Regions from separate parts of the Streptomyces sp. KR80 genome, predicted to be linked through region 4. Evidence: riboswitches for the same ligand, from Rfam matches in the RefSeq annotation. Region 4 holds a riboswitch; each other region holds the start of a gene.

Region 1 (4,682 bases), on a different contig from region 4:
GCCGGGCTGGTCGGCGGCGCCGCCGCCCTGCTGGCACAGCAGGGCACAGCGGGCGTCACCGCCGTCGCCGTGCTGGCCCTCGTCGCCTGCGCCGCGATCTGGATTGCCTCGCGGCGCAAGCCGGTCGATCACACCAACGTCAACGACGTGGAGCCCGCGGGTGTCGTCACCGCCGCCATCCAGGCGGTCTCCCCGCCCCCCGTCGGCGCCCCGGTCTCCGCCGAGCCCGACGAGCGCGCCGAGCCCGACCCCGTCGGCGAGTCCCAGCCCGCCACCGTCCAGGTCACGGCCTAGCTAAGGAACCCTCCTTTCATGAACATCGACTGGGTAGCACTCGGCCAGGTCTTCGGCGTCAGCCTCGTGGTGACCGTCGGGGTCGTGGGTCTGTTCACCCTCGGCATCGTCGGCACCTCTCGCAAGCCACGGCCACACACCGACGGCAGTGCCGACACGACCGGCACGAGCGCCGCGACCGGTGCCGCCACGCTGCTTGCGCGCACCGGCGGATACGCCTGCTTCGCGCTGTGCGCGGCCGCCATCGCGTACGGCTTCCACCTGATCGTCGCCTGACGACGGATCCGGGGCCACGGCCCGCGGGGCGGGAGACACCACCCGTGTCTCCCACCCCGCGGGCCGTCGTTGTGTGTCTGGGCACACTCTCCTCTCGCAGGTCACAGGCAAGTTGACGGGCCTTCGCGGGGCGTGGTGGACTGCCGACGCCAAACGGCGGCAGGAGAGGAAGCCGGTGCGAATCCGGCGCGGTCCCGCCACTGTCACCGAGGAGCGCTCCCCCACCCGATACGTCACGGCCCGTCCTGCGGGCTGGAAGGCCGGGGAGGGGCGCACCGACCGGGAACACGGATGAAGGAGCGGGTCGAGACCAAGTCCGGTACGGCGTTGTGGAGGTCCCCCGGCCGAAGTCCCGGGGGCAGCGGCAGCGATGCTGCGCGCGACGAGCACAACGCAGAGCCGGGCGAGGGCCATCGACCCGTGACGCCGTGAGCCCTGTTGGCGCGCCTCGTGAGCGCCGATCCGGGAGCCAGGAGACTCTCACCGCCGGTACGTCGAGCCAGGGCGCGGACCCTGAGTGAGGACATGTCGCCATGCCGGGCTGCCGCCGCACGTCACAAGCCGTCCGTACGTCATCCCGTGGTCGTTGTCCACGCCGCGGCACGACGCGGTGTCCACGCCGAGGCACGACGGCGGTCTGAGCCGATGCCTGCCGAACACACCTCATTCGTGTGCGGCGCCGCGCTCGGCTTCGTCTGCGACCTCGTCGTGGGCGACCCCCGGCGCGGGCACCCCGTTGCCGCGTTCGGGCGCGCCGCGGCCGCCGCGGAGCGCCGACTGTGGCACGACCACCGCGGGTACGGGGCGCTGTACGCCGCCGTCTGCGCGGGCGGCGCGGTGGCGGTCGCCGCCGGGCTGCAGCGCGCCGTACGCCGTTCCCCCGCGGCGGTGGCCTCGCTGACGGCGGTCGCCACCTGGGCGGTGCTGGGCGGCACATCCCTGGGGCGTGAGGCACGGGCCATCGGCGCCGCGCTGGCCGCGGAGGACATCGAAGCGGCGCGCGAGCGGCTGCCGCACCTGTGCGGCCGGGATCCCCAGTCCCTCGACGAGCAGCAGATCGCACGGGCCGTCGTGGAGTCGGTGGCCGAGAACACCTCCGACGCCGTCGTCGGCGCGCTGGTGTGGGGCGCCGTCGCGGGAGTGCCGGGCCTGGCCGGCTTCCGCGCCGTCAACACGCTGGACGCCATGGTGGGCCACAAATCGCCTCGCCACCGCCGTTTCGGCTGGGCCTCGGCCCGGCTCGACGACGTGGTGGGCTATCCGGGTTCGCGGCTCACGGCCGTGTTGACGGTGCTGGCCGGGCCGGACCGGCGAGGAGCCGGGCGGGTGTTGCGCCGAGACGCGCGCGAGCACCCGAGCCCCAACGCCGGGCCGGTCGAGTCCGCGTTCGCGGGAGCGCTGGGCGTCCGCCTGGGCGGCACCCTCGCCTACGGCGGCCGGGTCGAACACCGGCCCGTACTTGGTGCGGAGAACCGGCCGGTGGACACCCCGGACATCGAGCGCGCGGTGCGACTGTCACGGCGCGTCAGTCTGCTCGCACTGGCGGCGTGCGCCGCCGGACGCCTGATCGTGGGCCGCCTGACGGAACGCGCCGCGCGCCCCGCGGGTAGGGGCACGTCACCCGCTGGGGAGGGGAGCGTATGAGCTGGGGGCATCTCCCAGCAGTAGCTGGAGGGAAGGTCCGTGGTCGCCGCGGCGGCGGTCTGCTGGTTGCGGGGACCACGTCCGACGCCGGGAAGAGCGTCGTCACGGCGGGGATCTGCCGGTGGCTGGCCCGCAAGGGCATCTCCGTCGCGCCGTTCAAGGCACAGAACATGTCACTGAACTCCTTTGTGACACGGGAAGGTGCGGAGATCGGCCGGGCGCAGGCCATGCAGGCGGCGGCCGCGCGAATCGAACCGACGGCGCTGATGAACCCCGTGCTGCTCAAGCCGGGCGGCGACCGCAGCAGCCAGGTCGTACTGCTGGGCAAGCCGGTGGGCGAGTTGAGCGCCCGCGGGTACTTCGGGGGGACCGGCGGATCCGGGAGGCCCGGGCCCGCCACGACGCCGCAACCGGACGCCGTATCCGCCGGGACGACGCCGTACAAGGGGCGGCAGGAGGAGCTGTTCGGCACCGTACTGGAGTGCCTCGAGGAGCTGCGGGGCAGGTATGACGCGGTGATCTGCGAAGGAGCGGGGAGCCCGGCCGAGATCAATCTGCGGCGCACCGACATCGTCAACATGGGCCTCGCGCGGGCCGCGGAACTGCCGGTCGCGGTGGTCGGGGACATCGACCGGGGCGGCGTCTTCGCGTCCTTCTTCGGCACGACCGCGCTGCTCAGCCGGGAGGACCAGGCGCTCGTCGCCGGGTATCTGGTCAACAAGTTCCGCGGCGATGCGTCCCTGCTGGAGCCGGGTCTTGAGATGTTGCGCGGGCTGACCGGGCGGCGCACCTACGGCGTGCTGCCGTTCGCGCACGGGCTCGGCATCGACGAGGAGGACGGGCTGCACATCTCGATGCGGGGAGCGGTCCGGGAGTCGTCGGTCGCTCCGCCGCTCGGCGAGGACGTGCTGCGGGTCGCCGTCGCCGCCGTGCCGCTGATGTCCAACTTCACCGACGTCGACGCGCTGGCCGCCGAACCGGGTGTGGTGGTGCGGTTCGTGGACCGGCCCGAAGAGCTGGCCGACGCCGATCTGGTCGTGCTCCCCGGGACCCGCGGCACCGTGCGGGCGCTGGCGTGGCTGCGCGAGCGCGGCATCGCGGACGCGGTGCTCCGGCGGGCCGCGGAGGGCCGGCCGGTGCTGGGCGTCTGCGGCGGCTTCCAGATGCTCGGCGAGCGCATCGAGGACGAGGTCGAGTCCCGGGCGGGGGCGGTGGACGGGCTCGGACTGCTGCCGGTACGGGTCCGGTTCGCGGCCGAGAAGACCCTCGCGCGGCCGGTGGGCGAGGCGTTCGGGGAGCGGGTCGAGGGCTACGAGATCCACCACGGGGTGGCCGATGTCGGCGCAGCGGACGAGGCGTTCCTCGACGGTTGCCGGCGGGGGGCCGTCTGGGGCACCCACTGGCACGGCTCGCTGGAGAGCGACGGCTTCCGCCGGGCCTTTCTGCGCCGGGTGGCGAAGGCGGCCGGGCGCCGCTTCGTCCCGGCCCCGGACACCTCGTTCGGAGCGCTGCGCGAGGAGCAGCTGGACCGGCTCGGAGACCTGATCGAGGAACACGCCGACACGGACGGTCTGCTGCGGCTGATCGAGCAAGGCGTTCCGTCCGGTCTGCCCTTCATCGCACCTGGAGCACCATGACACGCGCCACGAACGCTTCGGACAGCGGAGCACTCCACGGCCGCCGGGCCGCTGGGAGAGAGGGAATGGAAGCCGCATGACCACGACCGCACATGTTCCGCACTACCCCTTCACCGCGATCGTCGGCATGGACGACCTGCGGCTGGGGCTGCTCCTCAACGCGGTCTCCCCGGCTGTCGGCGGTGTGCTCGTGCGCGGCGAGAAGGGCACGGCCAAGTCGACGGCAGTACGTGCGCTGGCGGCGTTGATGCCCTCGGTGGACGTCGTGCCGGGCTGCCGCTTCTCCTGTGCTCCGGCCGCTCCCGACCCGGCCTGCCCCGACGGGCCGCACGAGTCCGGCCCGGGCACCACCCGTGCCGCGCGGATGGTCGAACTGCCGGTCGGCGCCTCGGAGGACCGGCTGGTCGGCGCGCTGGACATCGAGCGAGCGCTGTCGGAGGGCAAGAAGGCGTTCGAACCAGGCCTGCTGGCGGACGCGCACCGCGGTGTGCTGTACGTGGACGAGGTCAACCTCCTCCACGACCACCTGGTCGACCTGCTGCTGGACGCGGCCGCCATGGGGGCCTCGTACGTCGAGCGCGAGGGCGTCTCGGTGCGGCACGCGTCGCGGTTCCTGCTCGTCGGCACGATGAACCCCGAAGAGGGCGAGCTGCGGCCGCAGTTGCTCGACCGCTTCGGTCTGACGGTCCAGGTCGCCGCCTCGCGGGAGCCGGACCAGCGGGTCGAGGTGGTCCGGCGGCGGCTCGCGTACGACGAGGACCCAGCCGGTTTCGCGGCGCGCTGGGCGGATGAGGAGACGGCGCTGCGCGAACGGATCGCCGCGGCCCGCGC
Region 2 (4,682 bases), on a different contig from region 4:
CAGGGACAGCAGCACTGCCCGATTGGGCCTCCTACCAGCAAGACGATCGGCGGACGGCTCGATACGACACTTCCGAGAAACTTCGCTGCGAAGCAGCATGGAACCGAAACGACCCCCGTCGGCGCGGGCGGGTCGACGCGGGCGGCGACTTCCCGGTTGTCGAGGATTTTCACGAGATGCAGCAGCATGGTGCCTCGCGGGTCGGCCGTCAGCCTTCGGAGAGCAGCACGCACGATCCGGGTGCGTCCCTTCCCGACGCTGATCGTCTTTCCACCCGGCGCCCGCCGGATCCGGCCGGCCCCGCCTCCAGCAACGCATCCTGAGACCGGGCGACGTGCCGCGTCGCCTTGCGCCTGGTCACGGACGTTCTTCCGCTCTGCGAGGGGAAGGGCCGTTGCGAGCGCGTGCGCTGGCAACGGCCCTCCGTGTGCTCAGGATTCGTTATCGGGCAGTGTGGAGCGGACGTCTCGGGCGGCGGTGACGAGGTGCTCCAGTGATGCTCGGACCTCGGGCCAGCCGCGGGTCTTCAGGCCGCAGTCGGGGTTGACCCACAGCCGTTCGGCCGGAATGGCCTGAAGGCCCTTGCGCAGCAGGGCGGTCGCTTCGACCGCGCTGGGGACGCGCGGGGAGTGGATGTCGTACACGCCGGGGCCGACCTCGCGCGGGTAGCCGGCCTCGGCGAGTTCGCGGGCGACCTGCAGGTGGGAACGGGCGGCCTCCAGGCTGATGACGTCGGCGTCGAGGTCGTCGATGGCGGCGACGATGTCGCCGAACTCGGCGTAGCACATGTGGGTGTGGATCTGGGTGTTGGGCCGCACGCCGCTGGTGGTCAGGCGGAACGCCTCGGTGGCCCAGGCCAGATACGCCGAGTGGTCGGCGGCGCGCAGCGGCAGGGTCTCGCGCAGCGCGGGTTCGTCGACTTGGATGACCGAAGTGCCCGCGGCTTCCAGATCGTTGACCTCGCCGCGCAGGGCGAGGGCGACCTGGCGGGCAGTGTCGGCGAGGGGCTGGTCGTCGCGGACGAAGGACCAGGCGAGCATGGTGACCGGGCCGGTGAGCATGCCCTTGACGGGCCGGTTGGTGAGTGACTGGGCGTAGCGGGTCCAGCGGACGGTCATGGGTTCGGGGCGGGAGATGTCGCCGGCCAGGATCGGCGGGCGGACGTAGCGGGTGCCGTAGGACTGGACCCAGCCGTGCTGGGTGGCGAGGTAGCCGGTGAGCTGTTCGGCGAAGTACTGGACCATGTCATTGCGTTCGGGCTCGCCGTGCACCAGGACGTCGATGCCCGTCTTCTCCTGGAAGGAGATGACCTCGCGGATCTCGGCCTCGATCCGCTGCTCGTACGCGACCGTGTCGATGAGCCCGGCGCGCAGGTCGGCGCGGGCGGTGCGCAGGTCGGTGGTCTGCGGGAAGGAGCCGATGGTGGTCGTGGGCAGCGGCGGCAGGCGCAGATGGGAACGCTGGGCTGCGGCCCGCACGGCATAGGGCTGGGAGCGGCGGCTGTCGGCGTCGGTGATGACGGCGGTGCGGGCGCGGACCGCCGGGTCGTGGGCGAGTGCGGAGTCCGCTCGGGAGGCGAGGTCGGCGCGGTTGGCGGCCAGTTCCGCCGCGATGGTGTCGGTGCCCTGGGACAGCCCGCGTGCCAGGGCGACGATCTCGGCGGTCTTCTGGCCGGCGAAGGCCAGCCAGCGGGCGATCTGCGGGTCGATGGCGCGTTCGGCGGTGGCGTCGAGCGGGACATGCAGCAGTGAGCAGGATGCGGCCACGTCGACCCGGTCGGCGAGGCCGAGGAGCGTGGCGAGGGTGGACAGTGACTTTTCGAGGTCGTTGATCCAGACGTTGCGGCCGTCGACGACGCCCGCGACCAGGCGCTTGCCGTGCAGGCCGCCGACGGCGGCGAGGTTGTCGAGATTGGCGGCCGCGGGGCCGGTGAAGTCGAGGGCGAGCCCGTCTACGGGGGCCTTGGCCAGTACCGGCATGGCCTCTCCGAGCCGGTCGAAGTAGGAGGCGACCAGCAGTTTCGGGCGGTCGGTGAGGGCGCCGAGTTCGCGGTAGGCGCGGGCGGCGGCGTTCAGGTCGGCCGGAGTGCGGTCCTGGACGAGGGCAGGTTCGTCCAGTTGCACCCACGACGCGCCTGCCGAACGGAGGTCGGCCAGCACCTCCGCGTACACGGGAAGCAGTCGGTCCAGGAGTGTCAGCGGCTCGAAGTCGGCCGCGACCCCTGGGGCGGGCTTGGCGAGGAGCAGGTAGGTGACGGGCCCGACCAGAACCGGGCGCGCGGTCAGGCCGAGCGCGAGGGCTTCCTTGAGCTCGGCGACCGGCTTGGCGGAGTCGGCGATGAAGATGGTGTCCGGGCCGAGTTCCGGAACCAGGTAGTGGTAGTTGGTGTCGAACCACTTGGTCATCTCCAGCGGCGTGACGTCCTGGGTGCCGCGGGCCATCGCGAAGTAGCCGTCCAGGGCGTCCGCCTCGACCTCGGCGCGGTGACGGGCCGGGATCGCGCCGACCATCATGGTGGTGTCCAGGACGTGGTCGTAGTACGAGAAGTCGCCGGTCGGGACCTCGTCGATACCGGCGTCGGCGAGTCGACGCCAGGTGGTGGCGCGCAGTTCGGAGGCGGTCTGCCGGAGTTCGGCGGCGCTCACCCGGCCCTTCCAGTAGCCCTCGACGGCCTTCTTCAGTTCTCGGTTCTGGCCCTGGCGGGGGTAGCCGTACACGGTGGCCCGTGCTGCCGCGGCTGCGGACTTGCTGGTCACGGAACTCTCCTTCGCGAGCTCTTGATGAAGCGATCCCGGAAGGGGAGACGAAGGCGCGAAGGGATGGCAGACGGGGCGGACGACATCGCTTGTGCCGTCGTTCGTGCATACGTGCCCGCCTATGACGTACTCCCCCAGACTTCGTCCGGGGGCGCCCCAACCCGCCCTCGAGGTCACCGGGATCTCCGCGCGCGGTCGCGCACGGGCAGTGGCAGGTCTTCGGACTCGCGGGCACGCCTCGTGAGGCACGAGGCATCTACTGGCCGTCGCTTCCCGGACCCGCCTGGGTCCAGTGCGTATGACGGCGGTCGTTCCCGCTCACCGCTGCGGGGCAGTCCCGGATTCCCACCGGGTTCCCTCTTACGACGCGCCTGCCGAGTCCCCCATGGCGAAGTCCCCCAGCTACCGCTGGGAGGTACCCCCATGGGGAGGGCAGGGCGAACCAGCTGCGTCGGCCAGCCTAGGCGCTGGACCAGGGGCCCGATGCCACTTTCCACATGCCGGACGGTGAGTTGCGCGGGGTTCCCTGGGCCGGGCAGGTGCGGCGGCTACGCCGCGGCCGTGGCGGGTGCAGCCGCGCGTTCCCAGCTCATACGGGACCACGGGAGGGCGAGGTGGTCCAGCGTCGATACGGCGCGGGGTGCGAGGTCTTCGACGCGCGCCGCTTCGTGGTGGCGGGCGAAGACCGAGTCCACGTACCGGTGGCCGGTGTCGGCGGCGATGAAAAGGACGGTCCGGTGCGGATCACGGCCTCGTTCCCATCGGGCCGTGAGGTAGGCGGCTCCGGTGGACAGTCCGGCGAAGACCGCGTGTCGGCGCAGCAGGTCGACGCTGCCGGCGAGAGCGGCGTCGAAGGCAATCCAGTGGACGGTGTCGTAGAGGGTGTGCGACACGTTGGCGAAGGGGATCGAGCTGCCGATTCCGGCGATGATGATCTCGGGGTCGGACACGTGCTCGCTGCCGAAGGTGATGCTGCCGAACGGCTGGACACCGACGAGCTCGACCCCGGGTGAGCATTCCCGCAGGTACCGGGCGAGGGCTCCGGTGGAGGCGCCGGATCCCACTCCGCCAACAACGGTGAGGCAGTCGGTGTCGGTCTCCTGCCGGATGCGTTCGGCGACGGCACGGTAGCCGAGGTAGTGGATGTCGTCGTGGTACTGGCGCATCCAGTGGTAGTCGGGGTGCTCGCGCAGGATTTCCTGGATGCGTTCCACGCGGCGTTTCTGGTCGAGTTTCAGATCGCTGCAGGGGTCCATCTGCTCGAGGTGCGCGCCGAGTACGGAGAGCTGGGTGCGCAGGGTGTGGTCGACGGTGGTCGAGCCCACGATGTGGCAACGCATGCCGTAGCGGTGGCAGGCGAGGGCGAGGGCGTACGCGTAGATGCCGCTGGAGCTGTCCAGCAGGGTGTCGCCGCGCCGTACGACGCCGGTGTCGATCAGGTGCCGTACCGCCGCAAGGGCGGAGACGACCTTCATGGTTTCAAAGCGGAGACAGATGAGCCGGTCGTCGAGGCGTATCAGGTCCGGCCGGCCGATCGATTCCGCGATGTGCTCGTCCATTCAGGAATTCCTCGCTGGTGGTGAAGGTCGTGAAGGTCCAGGTGACGGGGATGCCGTTGCTGTCCAGGGCGCGTACGCAGTGCCGCAGCCGGCGCCTCAGACCGGAAGCCGCGGGGTCGAAGAGCACCCCGGCCACATTGCCGCTGTGCGCGATCTGCAGCCCGACGGCGCCGACGCGTCCGACGATGTCCCTGAGGGCGTCGAACTCCTCGTGCTTCAGCAGCCGTTGACCGCACCGGGCGCTCTCGGTACAGACCTGCCCGAGCAGCGCTGGGTCGGCCTCGGCGATCGCCCGCCGCAGCAGGGAACGCAAGTGCTCGTAAGCGTGCACGTCCTCGTCGTCGTACGCGCGGGCGGGAAGGGACAG
Region 3 (4,682 bases), on a different contig from region 4:
ATCACGCCGATGACCAGGAGCGTGACCGCCGAGCGCACCCAGCGCGAGAGCACCAGCACCAGCGCAAGTACGCAGGCGGCCCCGAAGGCCGCCGCCACGACGACGCCGACGCGTCCGGCACCCGCCAGGTTCCCGGTGAAGCTCCCGGCGACGCCGCCGGTGCTCACCACGACCGCGGCGACACCCATGCTGGCGCCGGAGCTGACGCCGAGGGAGAACGGGTCCGCGAGGGCGTTGCGGAAGAGCGTCTGCATCTGCACGCCGGCCACGGCGAGTGCGGCGCCCACGGCGACCGCGGTCACCGCGCGGGGCAGCCGCACCTCTTCGACGATGACCCGCCAGCGAGGGTCGGCTCCGGCATCGCCCAGCAGGACCCGTACCACCTCGGTGAGCGGGACACGGTACGAGCCGAGCGCGATCGCGAGGACGAACAGGACCACGGTGCCCGCGGCCAGCCCGCCCAGAACCAGCGCGCGCCGCCGCCCCGTTGCCGACGCCGCCCGTGCTGCGGCGGCCCCGGCGCCGTCGCCGACCGCCGGGACCGGCGGGTGCGGAGCAGTGGTCCTCACGCTTTGGGCACCTTCTTGTAGAACGTGAAGGTGTGGCCCGGGGCCGCGTCCGGGTGCAGGATCGCGAACAGGTCGGCGAGTACCAGGTCGGGGCGGATGACGCCGCGCTCGTAGAAGTCGTTGCCGCCCTCGGGGCTCAGGGCTTTGGTGTTGGACCACACCTGTCCGTCGCGGGCGGCGGTCAGCTTGCCGTAACGGCGGTCCGCCTTGGTGGCGTCAGTAGTCGACTTCCACGACTGGTCCACCAGCCACGTCGGCGCGTCACCGCCCTTGGCGAAGACCGCTTCGAAACCGAGTTGCAGGTTGCCCGTCCCCTTGGTGCCCGCCCACGGGTAGGTGCCACCCGCATCCTTGATCAGCTTGCCGACGTAGGAGCCACCGGAGGCCATGTTCCACGTGCCCTGATACATGGTGCCCGGCAGCACCTTCGCCGCCTTTCCGGCCTTCGCGGCCTTGGCGGCGACCTTGGTGTAGTCCGTCTCGATGGCGTCGAAGACCGCACCGGCGCGCCGCTCGGCGCCGGTGAGGGCGGCCATGGCCTTGATCCACTCTGCCCTGCCCAGGGGAGTGGACTCCAGCCACTCCGCGTTGGCGACAACGGAGATGCCCGCCTGCCGCAGCTTGGGGTACTGCGGATCGTCCGTGCCCTGGGTCATCAGCACATCCGGCTGGGCCGCGATGACCTTCTCCGTCGCGATCGTGCGCTCCGGCGCGTACTCACTCACCCGGCCCGACTTCACGCGCTTGCGTACCTCGGCGGAGGTGACGAACGAGCCGTCGGCAACGCCGGTGAGAACGTCCAGGGTTCCCGTCTCGGTGAGCAGGGGCAGATGCGTGGTGGACGCGGAGTACAGGCTCTTGATCGGCGTGGTGATCTGTTGCGCCTTCGCCAGGTCGCCGCTGAGTTTCGGCTTGGGCGCACCGCACTTGACCAGGACGTACGACTCGGGCTTCCCCTTGGGGTAGGGCTCCTTGACCGTGAGGACCTGGTAGCTCTTCTCGTATCGGAGGGTGAAGTTCTTCGCGTGCCGCACCTTGGACTTGACGGGGAAGTAGTCCTTCGCCGGGTCGAAATCGTCAGTGCAACCCCGGCCCTTCCCGTGAGCCGTGGTATCCGCTGAGCGGGGTGCCGTGTCGTCACCGCAGGCGGTGAGGGCGAGGCCGACGACGACAACGGTCACCGCAGCCAGCGTGCGGCGACGAGGCATGACTGGTCTTGTGGGCATGACTGCTCCTGGCAGGAAGGAAACCGCACGGGCCGTCCCGGCGCGGGCAAAGGGCAAGGCGCCCCGACGGGCCGTAGGGCTGAGAAGGAGATCCGTCGGCGGTGAATCAGCGGGCGGATCAGAGTCTGCGGAGGCGCGACGCGCCCGCCCCGGGGCGGGCGTCGCACGGCGCAGTGGCCGCGTTGTGCGGACAGCCTTGCGGACAGCCAACAGCAGATCGCTGCGCGGAGATGGCGGACATACGGATGCCACCGGCCTCTCTCGGGGAGTTCCGCCCCGGACGTCGAGGTGCGACGGCGTGAGTCTCCTGACTCGGGGTCAACGCTTCCCCGGCCTTCCCGCCCGCTACGGGGCCGTGGCCGTGTCGGGGTCGCTCCCCACTCACAGTGGCGGTACCGTGCCGGAATCCCACCGGCTTCCTCGTTCCGCCGTCGCCTAACGAGGCCAAGAATCGCAGACGCACGGGCCGCCCCGCCAGACGCCCTGCCTGTGCGGAACGGCACACGCGGCGCGACGTGAGTGTCAGCGTCGGGCGGGCGGGGCGGTCGGCGTCTCCCACGCGCGTGAATAACGGCGGGCATCCGGGCCCTTCGGGTCCCGGCTGCGGTACACCACGTACGGCCGGACCAGATAGCCCAGCGGTGCGCTGAACACGTGCACCAGGCGGGTGTACGGCCAGATCGCCAGCAGGGCGAGTACGACGAGATTGTGCACCTGGAAGCTGATCGGGACGCCCGTCATCAGTTCCGGCTGCGGGTTCAGCGAGAACAGGCTGCGGAACCACGGCGCGACGGTGGCGCGATAGTCGTAGCCGCCGCCGATGAGGTTGTCGCCGACGGTGTTCAGCATCCCGGTCGCGATGGCGGCGGTCAGCAGCGTGTACATGATCTTGTCGTTGGTCGTGGTGGCTTTGCGCACGGCGGGCACGGTGATCCGGCGGTAGAGCAGAATCGCCAGGCCCGCGACCGTGGCCAGCCCGGACAGCGTGCCCGCTGACACCGAGAGGACGTGGTACGCCCCTTCCGAGACGCCGACGAACTCGGTCCAGCTCGCCGGGATCAGGATGCCCATCGCGTGCCCGCCGATCACCGCCAGCAGTCCGAAGTGGAACAGCGGGCTGCCCAGCCGCAGCAGCCTGCTCTCGTAGAGCTGCGAGGACCGCGTGGTCCAGCCGAACTGGTCGTGCCGGTAGCGCCAGATGTGCCCGAGGACGAAGGAGGTGAGGGCCACGTACGGTATGGCGAGCCAGAGCAGGGTGATCACCGGCGTCCTCCCAGCTCGGGCTGCGTCATGGGATCCATGGCGAACGGCTCCAGACCGACTTCTTCCTCGGGCGGGCCCTGTGCGGCCAGTTCGGCGATCCGGCGCCGGTCGGCCGTGCCCAGCTCGGGCAAGGTCGCACACACCGCCTCGAGTACGTACGTATATGGCGACCCGCCGTCCACCAGGGACAGCCGGAGCAGTTCCACGACGGCTCGGTGCTCGACGAGCAGCCGCCGACCGGACGTGGGGTCGACGGTCGCGGCGAACTCCAGCACCACGGCGAGATGGTCGGGGAGTTCGTGGTCGCCAAGCGTGACACCTGCCGTCTTGTAGGCGTGCTTGAACCGCAGCAGCGCCATGCCACGCTTGCGGGTGTCGCCGTAGGCGTAGTAGGTCAGATGCAGGCAGCTGCGACGGCGCAGGTCGAAGGTCTCCACATAGTGCGCGGCCAGGTCCATCGGCGACATCCGGCGAGCACTCTCGACGAACGACACTAGCGCCGGACCAGCCGGCGCGGGCACGGACCCTGCCGCTGCCGCCATCTCCTCCAGCAGGTTCAGCCTCTGGCCGGTCGGATAGTCCAGCAGCAGACCGGCGATCCGCCACACGATCCGCCGCTGCCGCTCGGACAGGTGCTGGGCTGCCGCGTTCCCGGTCCCTCGCTTGCCCACCCGGAGCGGGCTCATCGGACGCCCTCCGTCGCGGGGGCCTGCTCGGTCTGCTGACCGTCGTCAGGGGAGCCGCCCCGTTCCTGTTGGGCCGGGAACAGGCCGTCGGTGCGCTCGCCGTCCCAGTTCAGCAGGTTGATGCGGGTCCGCTTGTCCTCGGGCGCCGCGCCGTTGGTGTCGGTGAGGTGGAACTTCTCCGCCATCGCATCGAACGCGGTCATGCCAGGACCGCCGTCGCCGTCCAGGCTGCACCCCGTGGCGATCGCGTCCAGCCGGTGCGCGTCCGCGCCCGCGCCGCTGGGGATCACGTACCGCTCCTCGTACTTGGCGATCGCCAGCAGCCGGTACATGGCCTCGACCTCGTCGGGCGTGAGCCGCACCGACTCGGCGATCTCCGGCGTGGTCGGCTCGCCCAGGTTGATCCGGCGCATGTGCGCGCGCATCGCGGCAAGGCGTTGCAGCGAGGCACGCACCGGCCCGACGTCGCCCGCGGTGAACAGCTCCGCCAGGTACTCCACCGGGATGCGCAGCGCGTCGATCGCGCCGAAGAGGTTGCCCGCGTCCTCGCCGTCATGTCCGGTCTCGGCGAGCACGTCCACCACCGGCGAGAGCGGCGGCACGTACCAGACCATCGGCATCGTGCGGTACTCCGGGTGCAGCGGCAACGCGACCTGATAGTCGACGATCAACCGGTAGACCGGTGAGTTCTGTGCCGCCTCGATCCACTCGCTCGAGATGCCCGCCCGCTCGGCCTCCGCGACCACCCGCGGGTCGTGCGGGTTGAGGAACACGCCCAACTGGGCCGGGTAGAGGTCCTTGTCGTTCTCGACCGAGGCCGCGTCCAGCACCGCGTCGGCGTCGTAGAGCAGCACGCCGATGTAGCGCAGCCGCCCGACGCAGGTCTCCGAGCAGACAGTCGGGATGCCGACCTCGACGCGCGGATAGCAGAAGGTGCA
Region 4 (4,682 bases):
GAGCGGATCCAGGGCAAGGGCACGTTCGTGGCGAAGCCCAAGGTCTCCCAAGCGCTGCAACTCACCTCGTACACCGAGGACATGCTGGCGCAGGGCCTCGAACCGACCTCCCAGCTCCTGGACATCGGCTACATCACGGCCGACGACCGGCTGGCGGGTCTGCTCGACATCGCGACCGGCGGGCGGGTGCTGCGCATCGAGCGGCTGCGGCTGGCGAGCGGTGAGCCGATGGCGATCGAGACAACACATTTGTCGGCAAAGCGCTTTCCCGCCCTTCGCCGCAGCCTGGTCAAGTACACCTCCCTCTACACAGCCCTCGCCGAGGTTTACGACGTCCACCTGGCAGAAGCCGAGGAGACCATCGAGACCTCCCTGGCCACACCGCGCGAGGCCGGGCTGCTGGGCACCGACGTCGGGCTGCCGATGCTGATGCTGTCCCGGCACTCGCTCGACGCGGACGGCAATCCGGTGGAATGGGTGCGCTCCGTCTACCGCGGAGATCGCTACAAGTTCGTCGCACGGCTCCAGCGACCCCAGGAGTGACCGTCCCCGCGGGCCTGATCCCCCCTGGCTGACCTGGGGGTTTCACAACCGTGTCCGTACCGGTATGCGGACGGGTAGTGACGACTGGCGAAGCGTTGACCTAGATTTCCAGCGCGTTATGCACGGATCAGCGCCAGGGACGGGAGACTTCGCCATGTCAGAGCCAGCGCCAGCCAGAGACGCCCAGCGCAGCCTCTCCCCGAAAACGGTCGCGATCTGGGCCCTCGTCGCCCTGATCGGCGCGGCCGGCTGGAGCGTACTGGCCCTCTCCCGGGGCGAGGAGGTGTCGGCCGCCTGGATGGTCGCCGCCGCCCTCGGCTCGTACGCCATCGCGTACCGGTTCTACGCGCGCTTCATCGCGCACCGCGTCCTCAAGGTCGACAAGACCCGAGCCACGCCCGCTGAACGGCTCAACAACGGCGTCGACTTCCATCCGACGGACCGACGGGTGCTGTTCGGGCATCACTTCGCGGCGGTCGCGGGGGCGGGTCCCCTGGTCGGTCCGGTCCTCGCCGCGCAGATGGGGTATCTGCCCGGCACCATCTGGATCATCGTGGGGGTGATCTTCGCCGGTGCCGTGCAGGACATGGTGACGCTGTTCTTCTCCATGCGCCGCAACGGCCGTTCGCTCGGTCAGATGGCCCGCGACGAGATCGGGCCGTTCGGGGGTGCCGCCGCCCTGATCGCGGTCTTCGCGATCATGATCATCCTGCTGGCCGTGCTGGCGCTGGTCATCGTCAACGCGCTGGCGCATTCGCCGTGGGGTGTCTTCTCCATCGGCATGACCATCCCGATCGCCTTCTTCATGGGCTTCTATCTGCGCGTATTGCGGCCCGGCCGGGTCACCGAGGTCTCCGCCATCGGCGTGGCGCTGCTCCTGCTCGCCATCGTCGCGGGCGGCTGGGTCGCCGAGTCCTCGCTCGCCGACACCTTCACGTTGGAGCCGGGCACCCTGGTCATCTGGATGGCCGCGTACGGTTTCCTGGCCTCCGTCCTCCCGGTCTGGATGCTGCTGGCGCCGCGCGACTATCTGTCCACCTTCATGAAGGTGGGGACGATTGCCCTGCTGGCCCTGGGCGTGCTCCTCGCCGCGCCGACGCTGAAGATGGACGCGGTGACCGAGTTCGCCACGCGCGGTGACGGACCGGTCTTCGCCGGGTCCCTCTTTCCGTTCGTCTTCATCACCATCGCCTGTGGCGCCCTCTCCGGCTTCCACTCCCTGGTCTCCTCGGGCACCACCCCGAAGATGATCCAGAAGGAGACGCAGATCCGGATGGTCGGTTACGGCGCCATGCTGACCGAGTCGTTCGTCGCCGTCATGGCGATGATCACGGCTTGCATCATCGACCCCGGCCTGTTCTTCGCGGTCAACTCCCCCGCGGGCGTGATCGGTGGCACGGTCGAGTCGGCCTCACAGGCGGTCGCGAACCTCGGATTCACCATCTCCCCCGAGGAGTTGGCGGCAGCGGCGAAGTCGGTCGAGGAGCAGAGTCTGCTCTCCAGGACCGGCGGTGCGCCGACCTTCGCGCTCGGCATGTCGGAGATCTTCTCCGCGGTGGTCGGCGGCGCTTCGCTCAAGGCGTTCTGGTACCACTTCGCGATCATGTTCGAGGCGCTGTTCATTCTCACCACGCTGGACGCGGGCACCCGGGTCGGGCGCTTCATGCTCCAGGACATGCTCGGCAACGTCTACAAGCCGTTCCGCCAGGTCAGCTGGAAGCCGGGAGTATGGTTCGCCAGCGCCGTCGTGGTCGGCGGCTGGGGCTACTTCCTGTGGGTCGGTGTGCACGACCCGCTGGGCGGCATCAACCAGCTCTTCCCGCTCTTCGGCATCGCCAACCAGCTGCTGGCCGCGGTCGCACTGGCGGTCTGCACGACACTGCTCGTGAAGTCCGGGCGGATCAAGTGGGCCTGGGTCACGGCGGTTCCGCTGGCCTGGGACGCCGCGGTCACGCTCACCGCCAGCTGGCAGAAGATCTTCTCCGACGACCCCCGGGTCGGCTTCTTCCAGCAGCGGTCCATCTTCGAAGAGGGCATCGAGGCGGGAAAGGTGCTGCCCCCTGCCAAGAGCATGGACGACATGCACACCGTCGTCACCAACGCCACCGTGGACGGGGTGCTCGCCGCGCTCTTCGCGATCCTTATCGTCGTGGTGATCGCCGACGCCGGCCGGGTCTGCTACCGGGCGATCCGCAACCCGCAGAGCGTCACGCTCCACGAAGCCCCGTACGAGGAGTCGAAGATCGTGGCCCCCGCCGGGCTCTTCCCGACCAAGGAGGAGAAGGCGGAGCTGGTGGGCGCGGGAGTCGGCGCGGGAACCGGTGCCGTGGCCGGCGAAGGGGACGCGGGCCGGGAGCGGGAGCCCCAGCCGTGAGGACCCTGCAGGGCGTCCGGAAGATCGCCGGCCGCATCCGCTGGTTCTGGCGCGAGGCGTCCGGCGAGGCGACGTACGGCCGGTACGTCGCCCACGCCCGGGCCCACGACCCCGAGGCAGAGGTGCTGAGCCGGCGCGACTTCGAGCGACAGCGCACCGACGCCCGGGAGGCCGATCCGCGCGAGGGCTTCCGCTGCTGCTGAACGCGCTCGGCGACGCCGCGTCCGTGCGGCATACGGGCCGCCGCCCCGAGTCCTTGGGCGGCGGCCCGATGGTTTCGTGGAGCGGGCACCGGCGCGTGACCCAACGCCCCCGGCGCCCCAGCGCATTTGACCTACGACACAAGATATAGGGGTGGGCACGGCACGCAGCACAAGATGTATGCTCGTGCTCGCTGTCGTCGCAGGGGAATCCGGTGCGAATCCGGAACTGTCCCGCAACGGTGTAGTCATGCGCGTATGCGCATTCCCAAGTCCGAGGACCTGCCGACGGTGTGCCCGGCTCGACCGAGCCGGGTGACGAGTCGTCCGGGCCTCGCGGGTTGGGCCGGTGGACGCTGCGCGGTGTGCCGCTCGCCCTGCCCGGGTGATCCACGCCCGTATGCGCCCGTCGCGCACCCCCCTCGTGCGGCCCCCAGCCGATCGAGGGAGAGCACCACGTGACCATCGCGCCCGCAGACCCTGCGTCACGCGAGTCCGTCGCCCAGCCCGCCGCAGTCACTGAGCCCGCCGTGGTCACCGAGAACCCAGCCACCACCGACGGACCCGGCGCCGCCTTGCTGCGCACCCTGACCGAACTCACCGCCGACCTGCCCCATGCCGAGCCGGGCCGGGTCGCCGCCGCGGCCCTCCGCGGCCGCCACGCTGGTTCCGACGAGGCCGGGTTGCGGGAGCTGGCAACCGAGGCGGCGGCCGGTCTGATCTCCGAGGACCCCGAGTACTCGCGGCTCGCGGCGCGCCTGCTCACCCGTACCATCGCGGACGAGGCCGCAGGTCAGGGCGGAGTCTCCTGCTCCGCCTCGGTCGAGGTCGGCCACCGCGAAGGCCTGATCGCCGATGGCACCGCGCAGTTCGTCCGCACCCACGCCACTCGGCTCGACACCCTCGTCGAGATCGCGCTCGCCGACGGGGCCGACGACCGCTTCGGCTACTTCGGGCTGCGCACGCTCCACAGCCGCTATCTGCTGCGCCACCCCACCACCCGTCACGTCATCGAGACGCCACAGCACTTCATGCTGCGCGTGGCCTGCGGGCTCGCGGAGGACCACAGTGACCGTGCGGTCGACGAGGTGGCCGCGCTCTACCGGCTGATGAGCCGCCTCGACTACCTGCCCAGCTCCCCCACCCTCTTCAACTCCGGTACCCGGCACCCGCAGATGTCCTCCTGCTATCTGCTGGACTCCCCCCTGGACGAGCTCGACTCGATCTACGACCGCTACCACCAGGTCGCTCGGCTGTCGAAGCACGCGGGCGGCATCGGCCTGCCGTACAGCCGCGTCCGGGCCCGCGGTTCGCTCATCCGCGGCACGAACGGGCACTCCAACGGCATCGTGCCGTTCCTGCGCACCCTCGACGCCTCGGTCGCCGCGGTCAACCAGGGCGGCCGGCGCAAGGGCGCGGCCTGCGTCTATCTGGAGACCTGGCACGCGGATGTGGAGGAGTTCCTGGAGCTGCGCGACAACACCGGTGAGGATGCGCGCCGCACCCACAACCTGAACCTCGCGCACTGGATCCCCGACGAGTTCATGCGCCGCGTCGACGCGGAC

Evidence for each region. A riboswitch is a leader RNA that binds a small molecule or an ion and turns the genes downstream of it on or off. The one in region 4 is predicted to bind cobalamin.
Region 1: it holds a riboswitch for cobalamin, as region 4 does, so the genes downstream of both, ACTWQI_RS10870 (cobalamin biosynthesis protein) here and ACTWQI_RS17025 (ribonucleoside-diphosphate reductase subunit alpha) in region 4, are expected to answer to the same signal.
Region 2: it holds a riboswitch for cobalamin, as region 4 does, so the genes downstream of both, metE (5-methyltetrahydropteroyltriglutamate--homocysteine S-methyltransferase) here and ACTWQI_RS17025 (ribonucleoside-diphosphate reductase subunit alpha) in region 4, are expected to answer to the same signal.
Region 3: it holds a riboswitch for cobalamin, as region 4 does, so the genes downstream of both, ACTWQI_RS26435 (ABC transporter substrate-binding protein) here and ACTWQI_RS17025 (ribonucleoside-diphosphate reductase subunit alpha) in region 4, are expected to answer to the same signal.

Annotation. Positions count from the first base shown of each region.
Region 1 covers NZ_JBQQCD010000005.1:294,880-299,561, reverse strand. The annotation lists gene ACTWQI_RS10880 (inorganic phosphate transporter) at 1-294, shown strand, start outside; gene ACTWQI_RS10875 (hypothetical protein) at 313-570, shown strand; cobalamin riboswitch at 739-864, shown strand; gene ACTWQI_RS10870 (cobalamin biosynthesis protein) at 1,216-2,214, shown strand; gene ACTWQI_RS10865 (cobyric acid synthase) at 2,211-3,851, shown strand; gene ACTWQI_RS10860 (putative cobaltochelatase) at 3,928-4,682, shown strand, end outside.
Region 2 covers NZ_JBQQCD010000004.1:58,183-62,864, reverse strand. The annotation lists gene metE (5-methyltetrahydropteroyltriglutamate--homocysteine S-methyltransferase) at 432-2,756, opposite strand; cobalamin riboswitch at 2,950-3,158, opposite strand; gene ACTWQI_RS07840 (pyridoxal-phosphate dependent enzyme) at 3,305-4,315, opposite strand; gene ACTWQI_RS07835 (GHMP family kinase ATP-binding protein) at 4,236-4,682, opposite strand, start outside.
Region 3 covers NZ_JBQQCD010000025.1:37,975-42,656, reverse strand. The annotation lists gene ACTWQI_RS26440 (iron chelate uptake ABC transporter family permease subunit) at 1-569, opposite strand, end outside; gene ACTWQI_RS26435 (ABC transporter substrate-binding protein) at 566-1,795, opposite strand; cobalamin riboswitch at 2,081-2,249, opposite strand; gene narI (respiratory nitrate reductase subunit gamma) at 2,318-3,058, opposite strand; gene narJ (nitrate reductase molybdenum cofactor assembly chaperone) at 3,055-3,744, opposite strand; gene narH (nitrate reductase subunit beta) at 3,741-4,682, opposite strand, start outside.
Region 4 covers NZ_JBQQCD010000010.1:192,908-197,589, reverse strand. The annotation lists gene ACTWQI_RS17040 (GntR family transcriptional regulator) at 1-543, shown strand, start outside; gene ACTWQI_RS17035 (carbon starvation CstA family protein) at 698-2,917, shown strand; gene ACTWQI_RS17030 (CstA-like transporter-associated (seleno)protein) at 2,914-3,120, shown strand; cobalamin riboswitch at 3,299-3,421, shown strand; gene ACTWQI_RS17025 (ribonucleoside-diphosphate reductase subunit alpha) at 3,576-4,682, shown strand, end outside.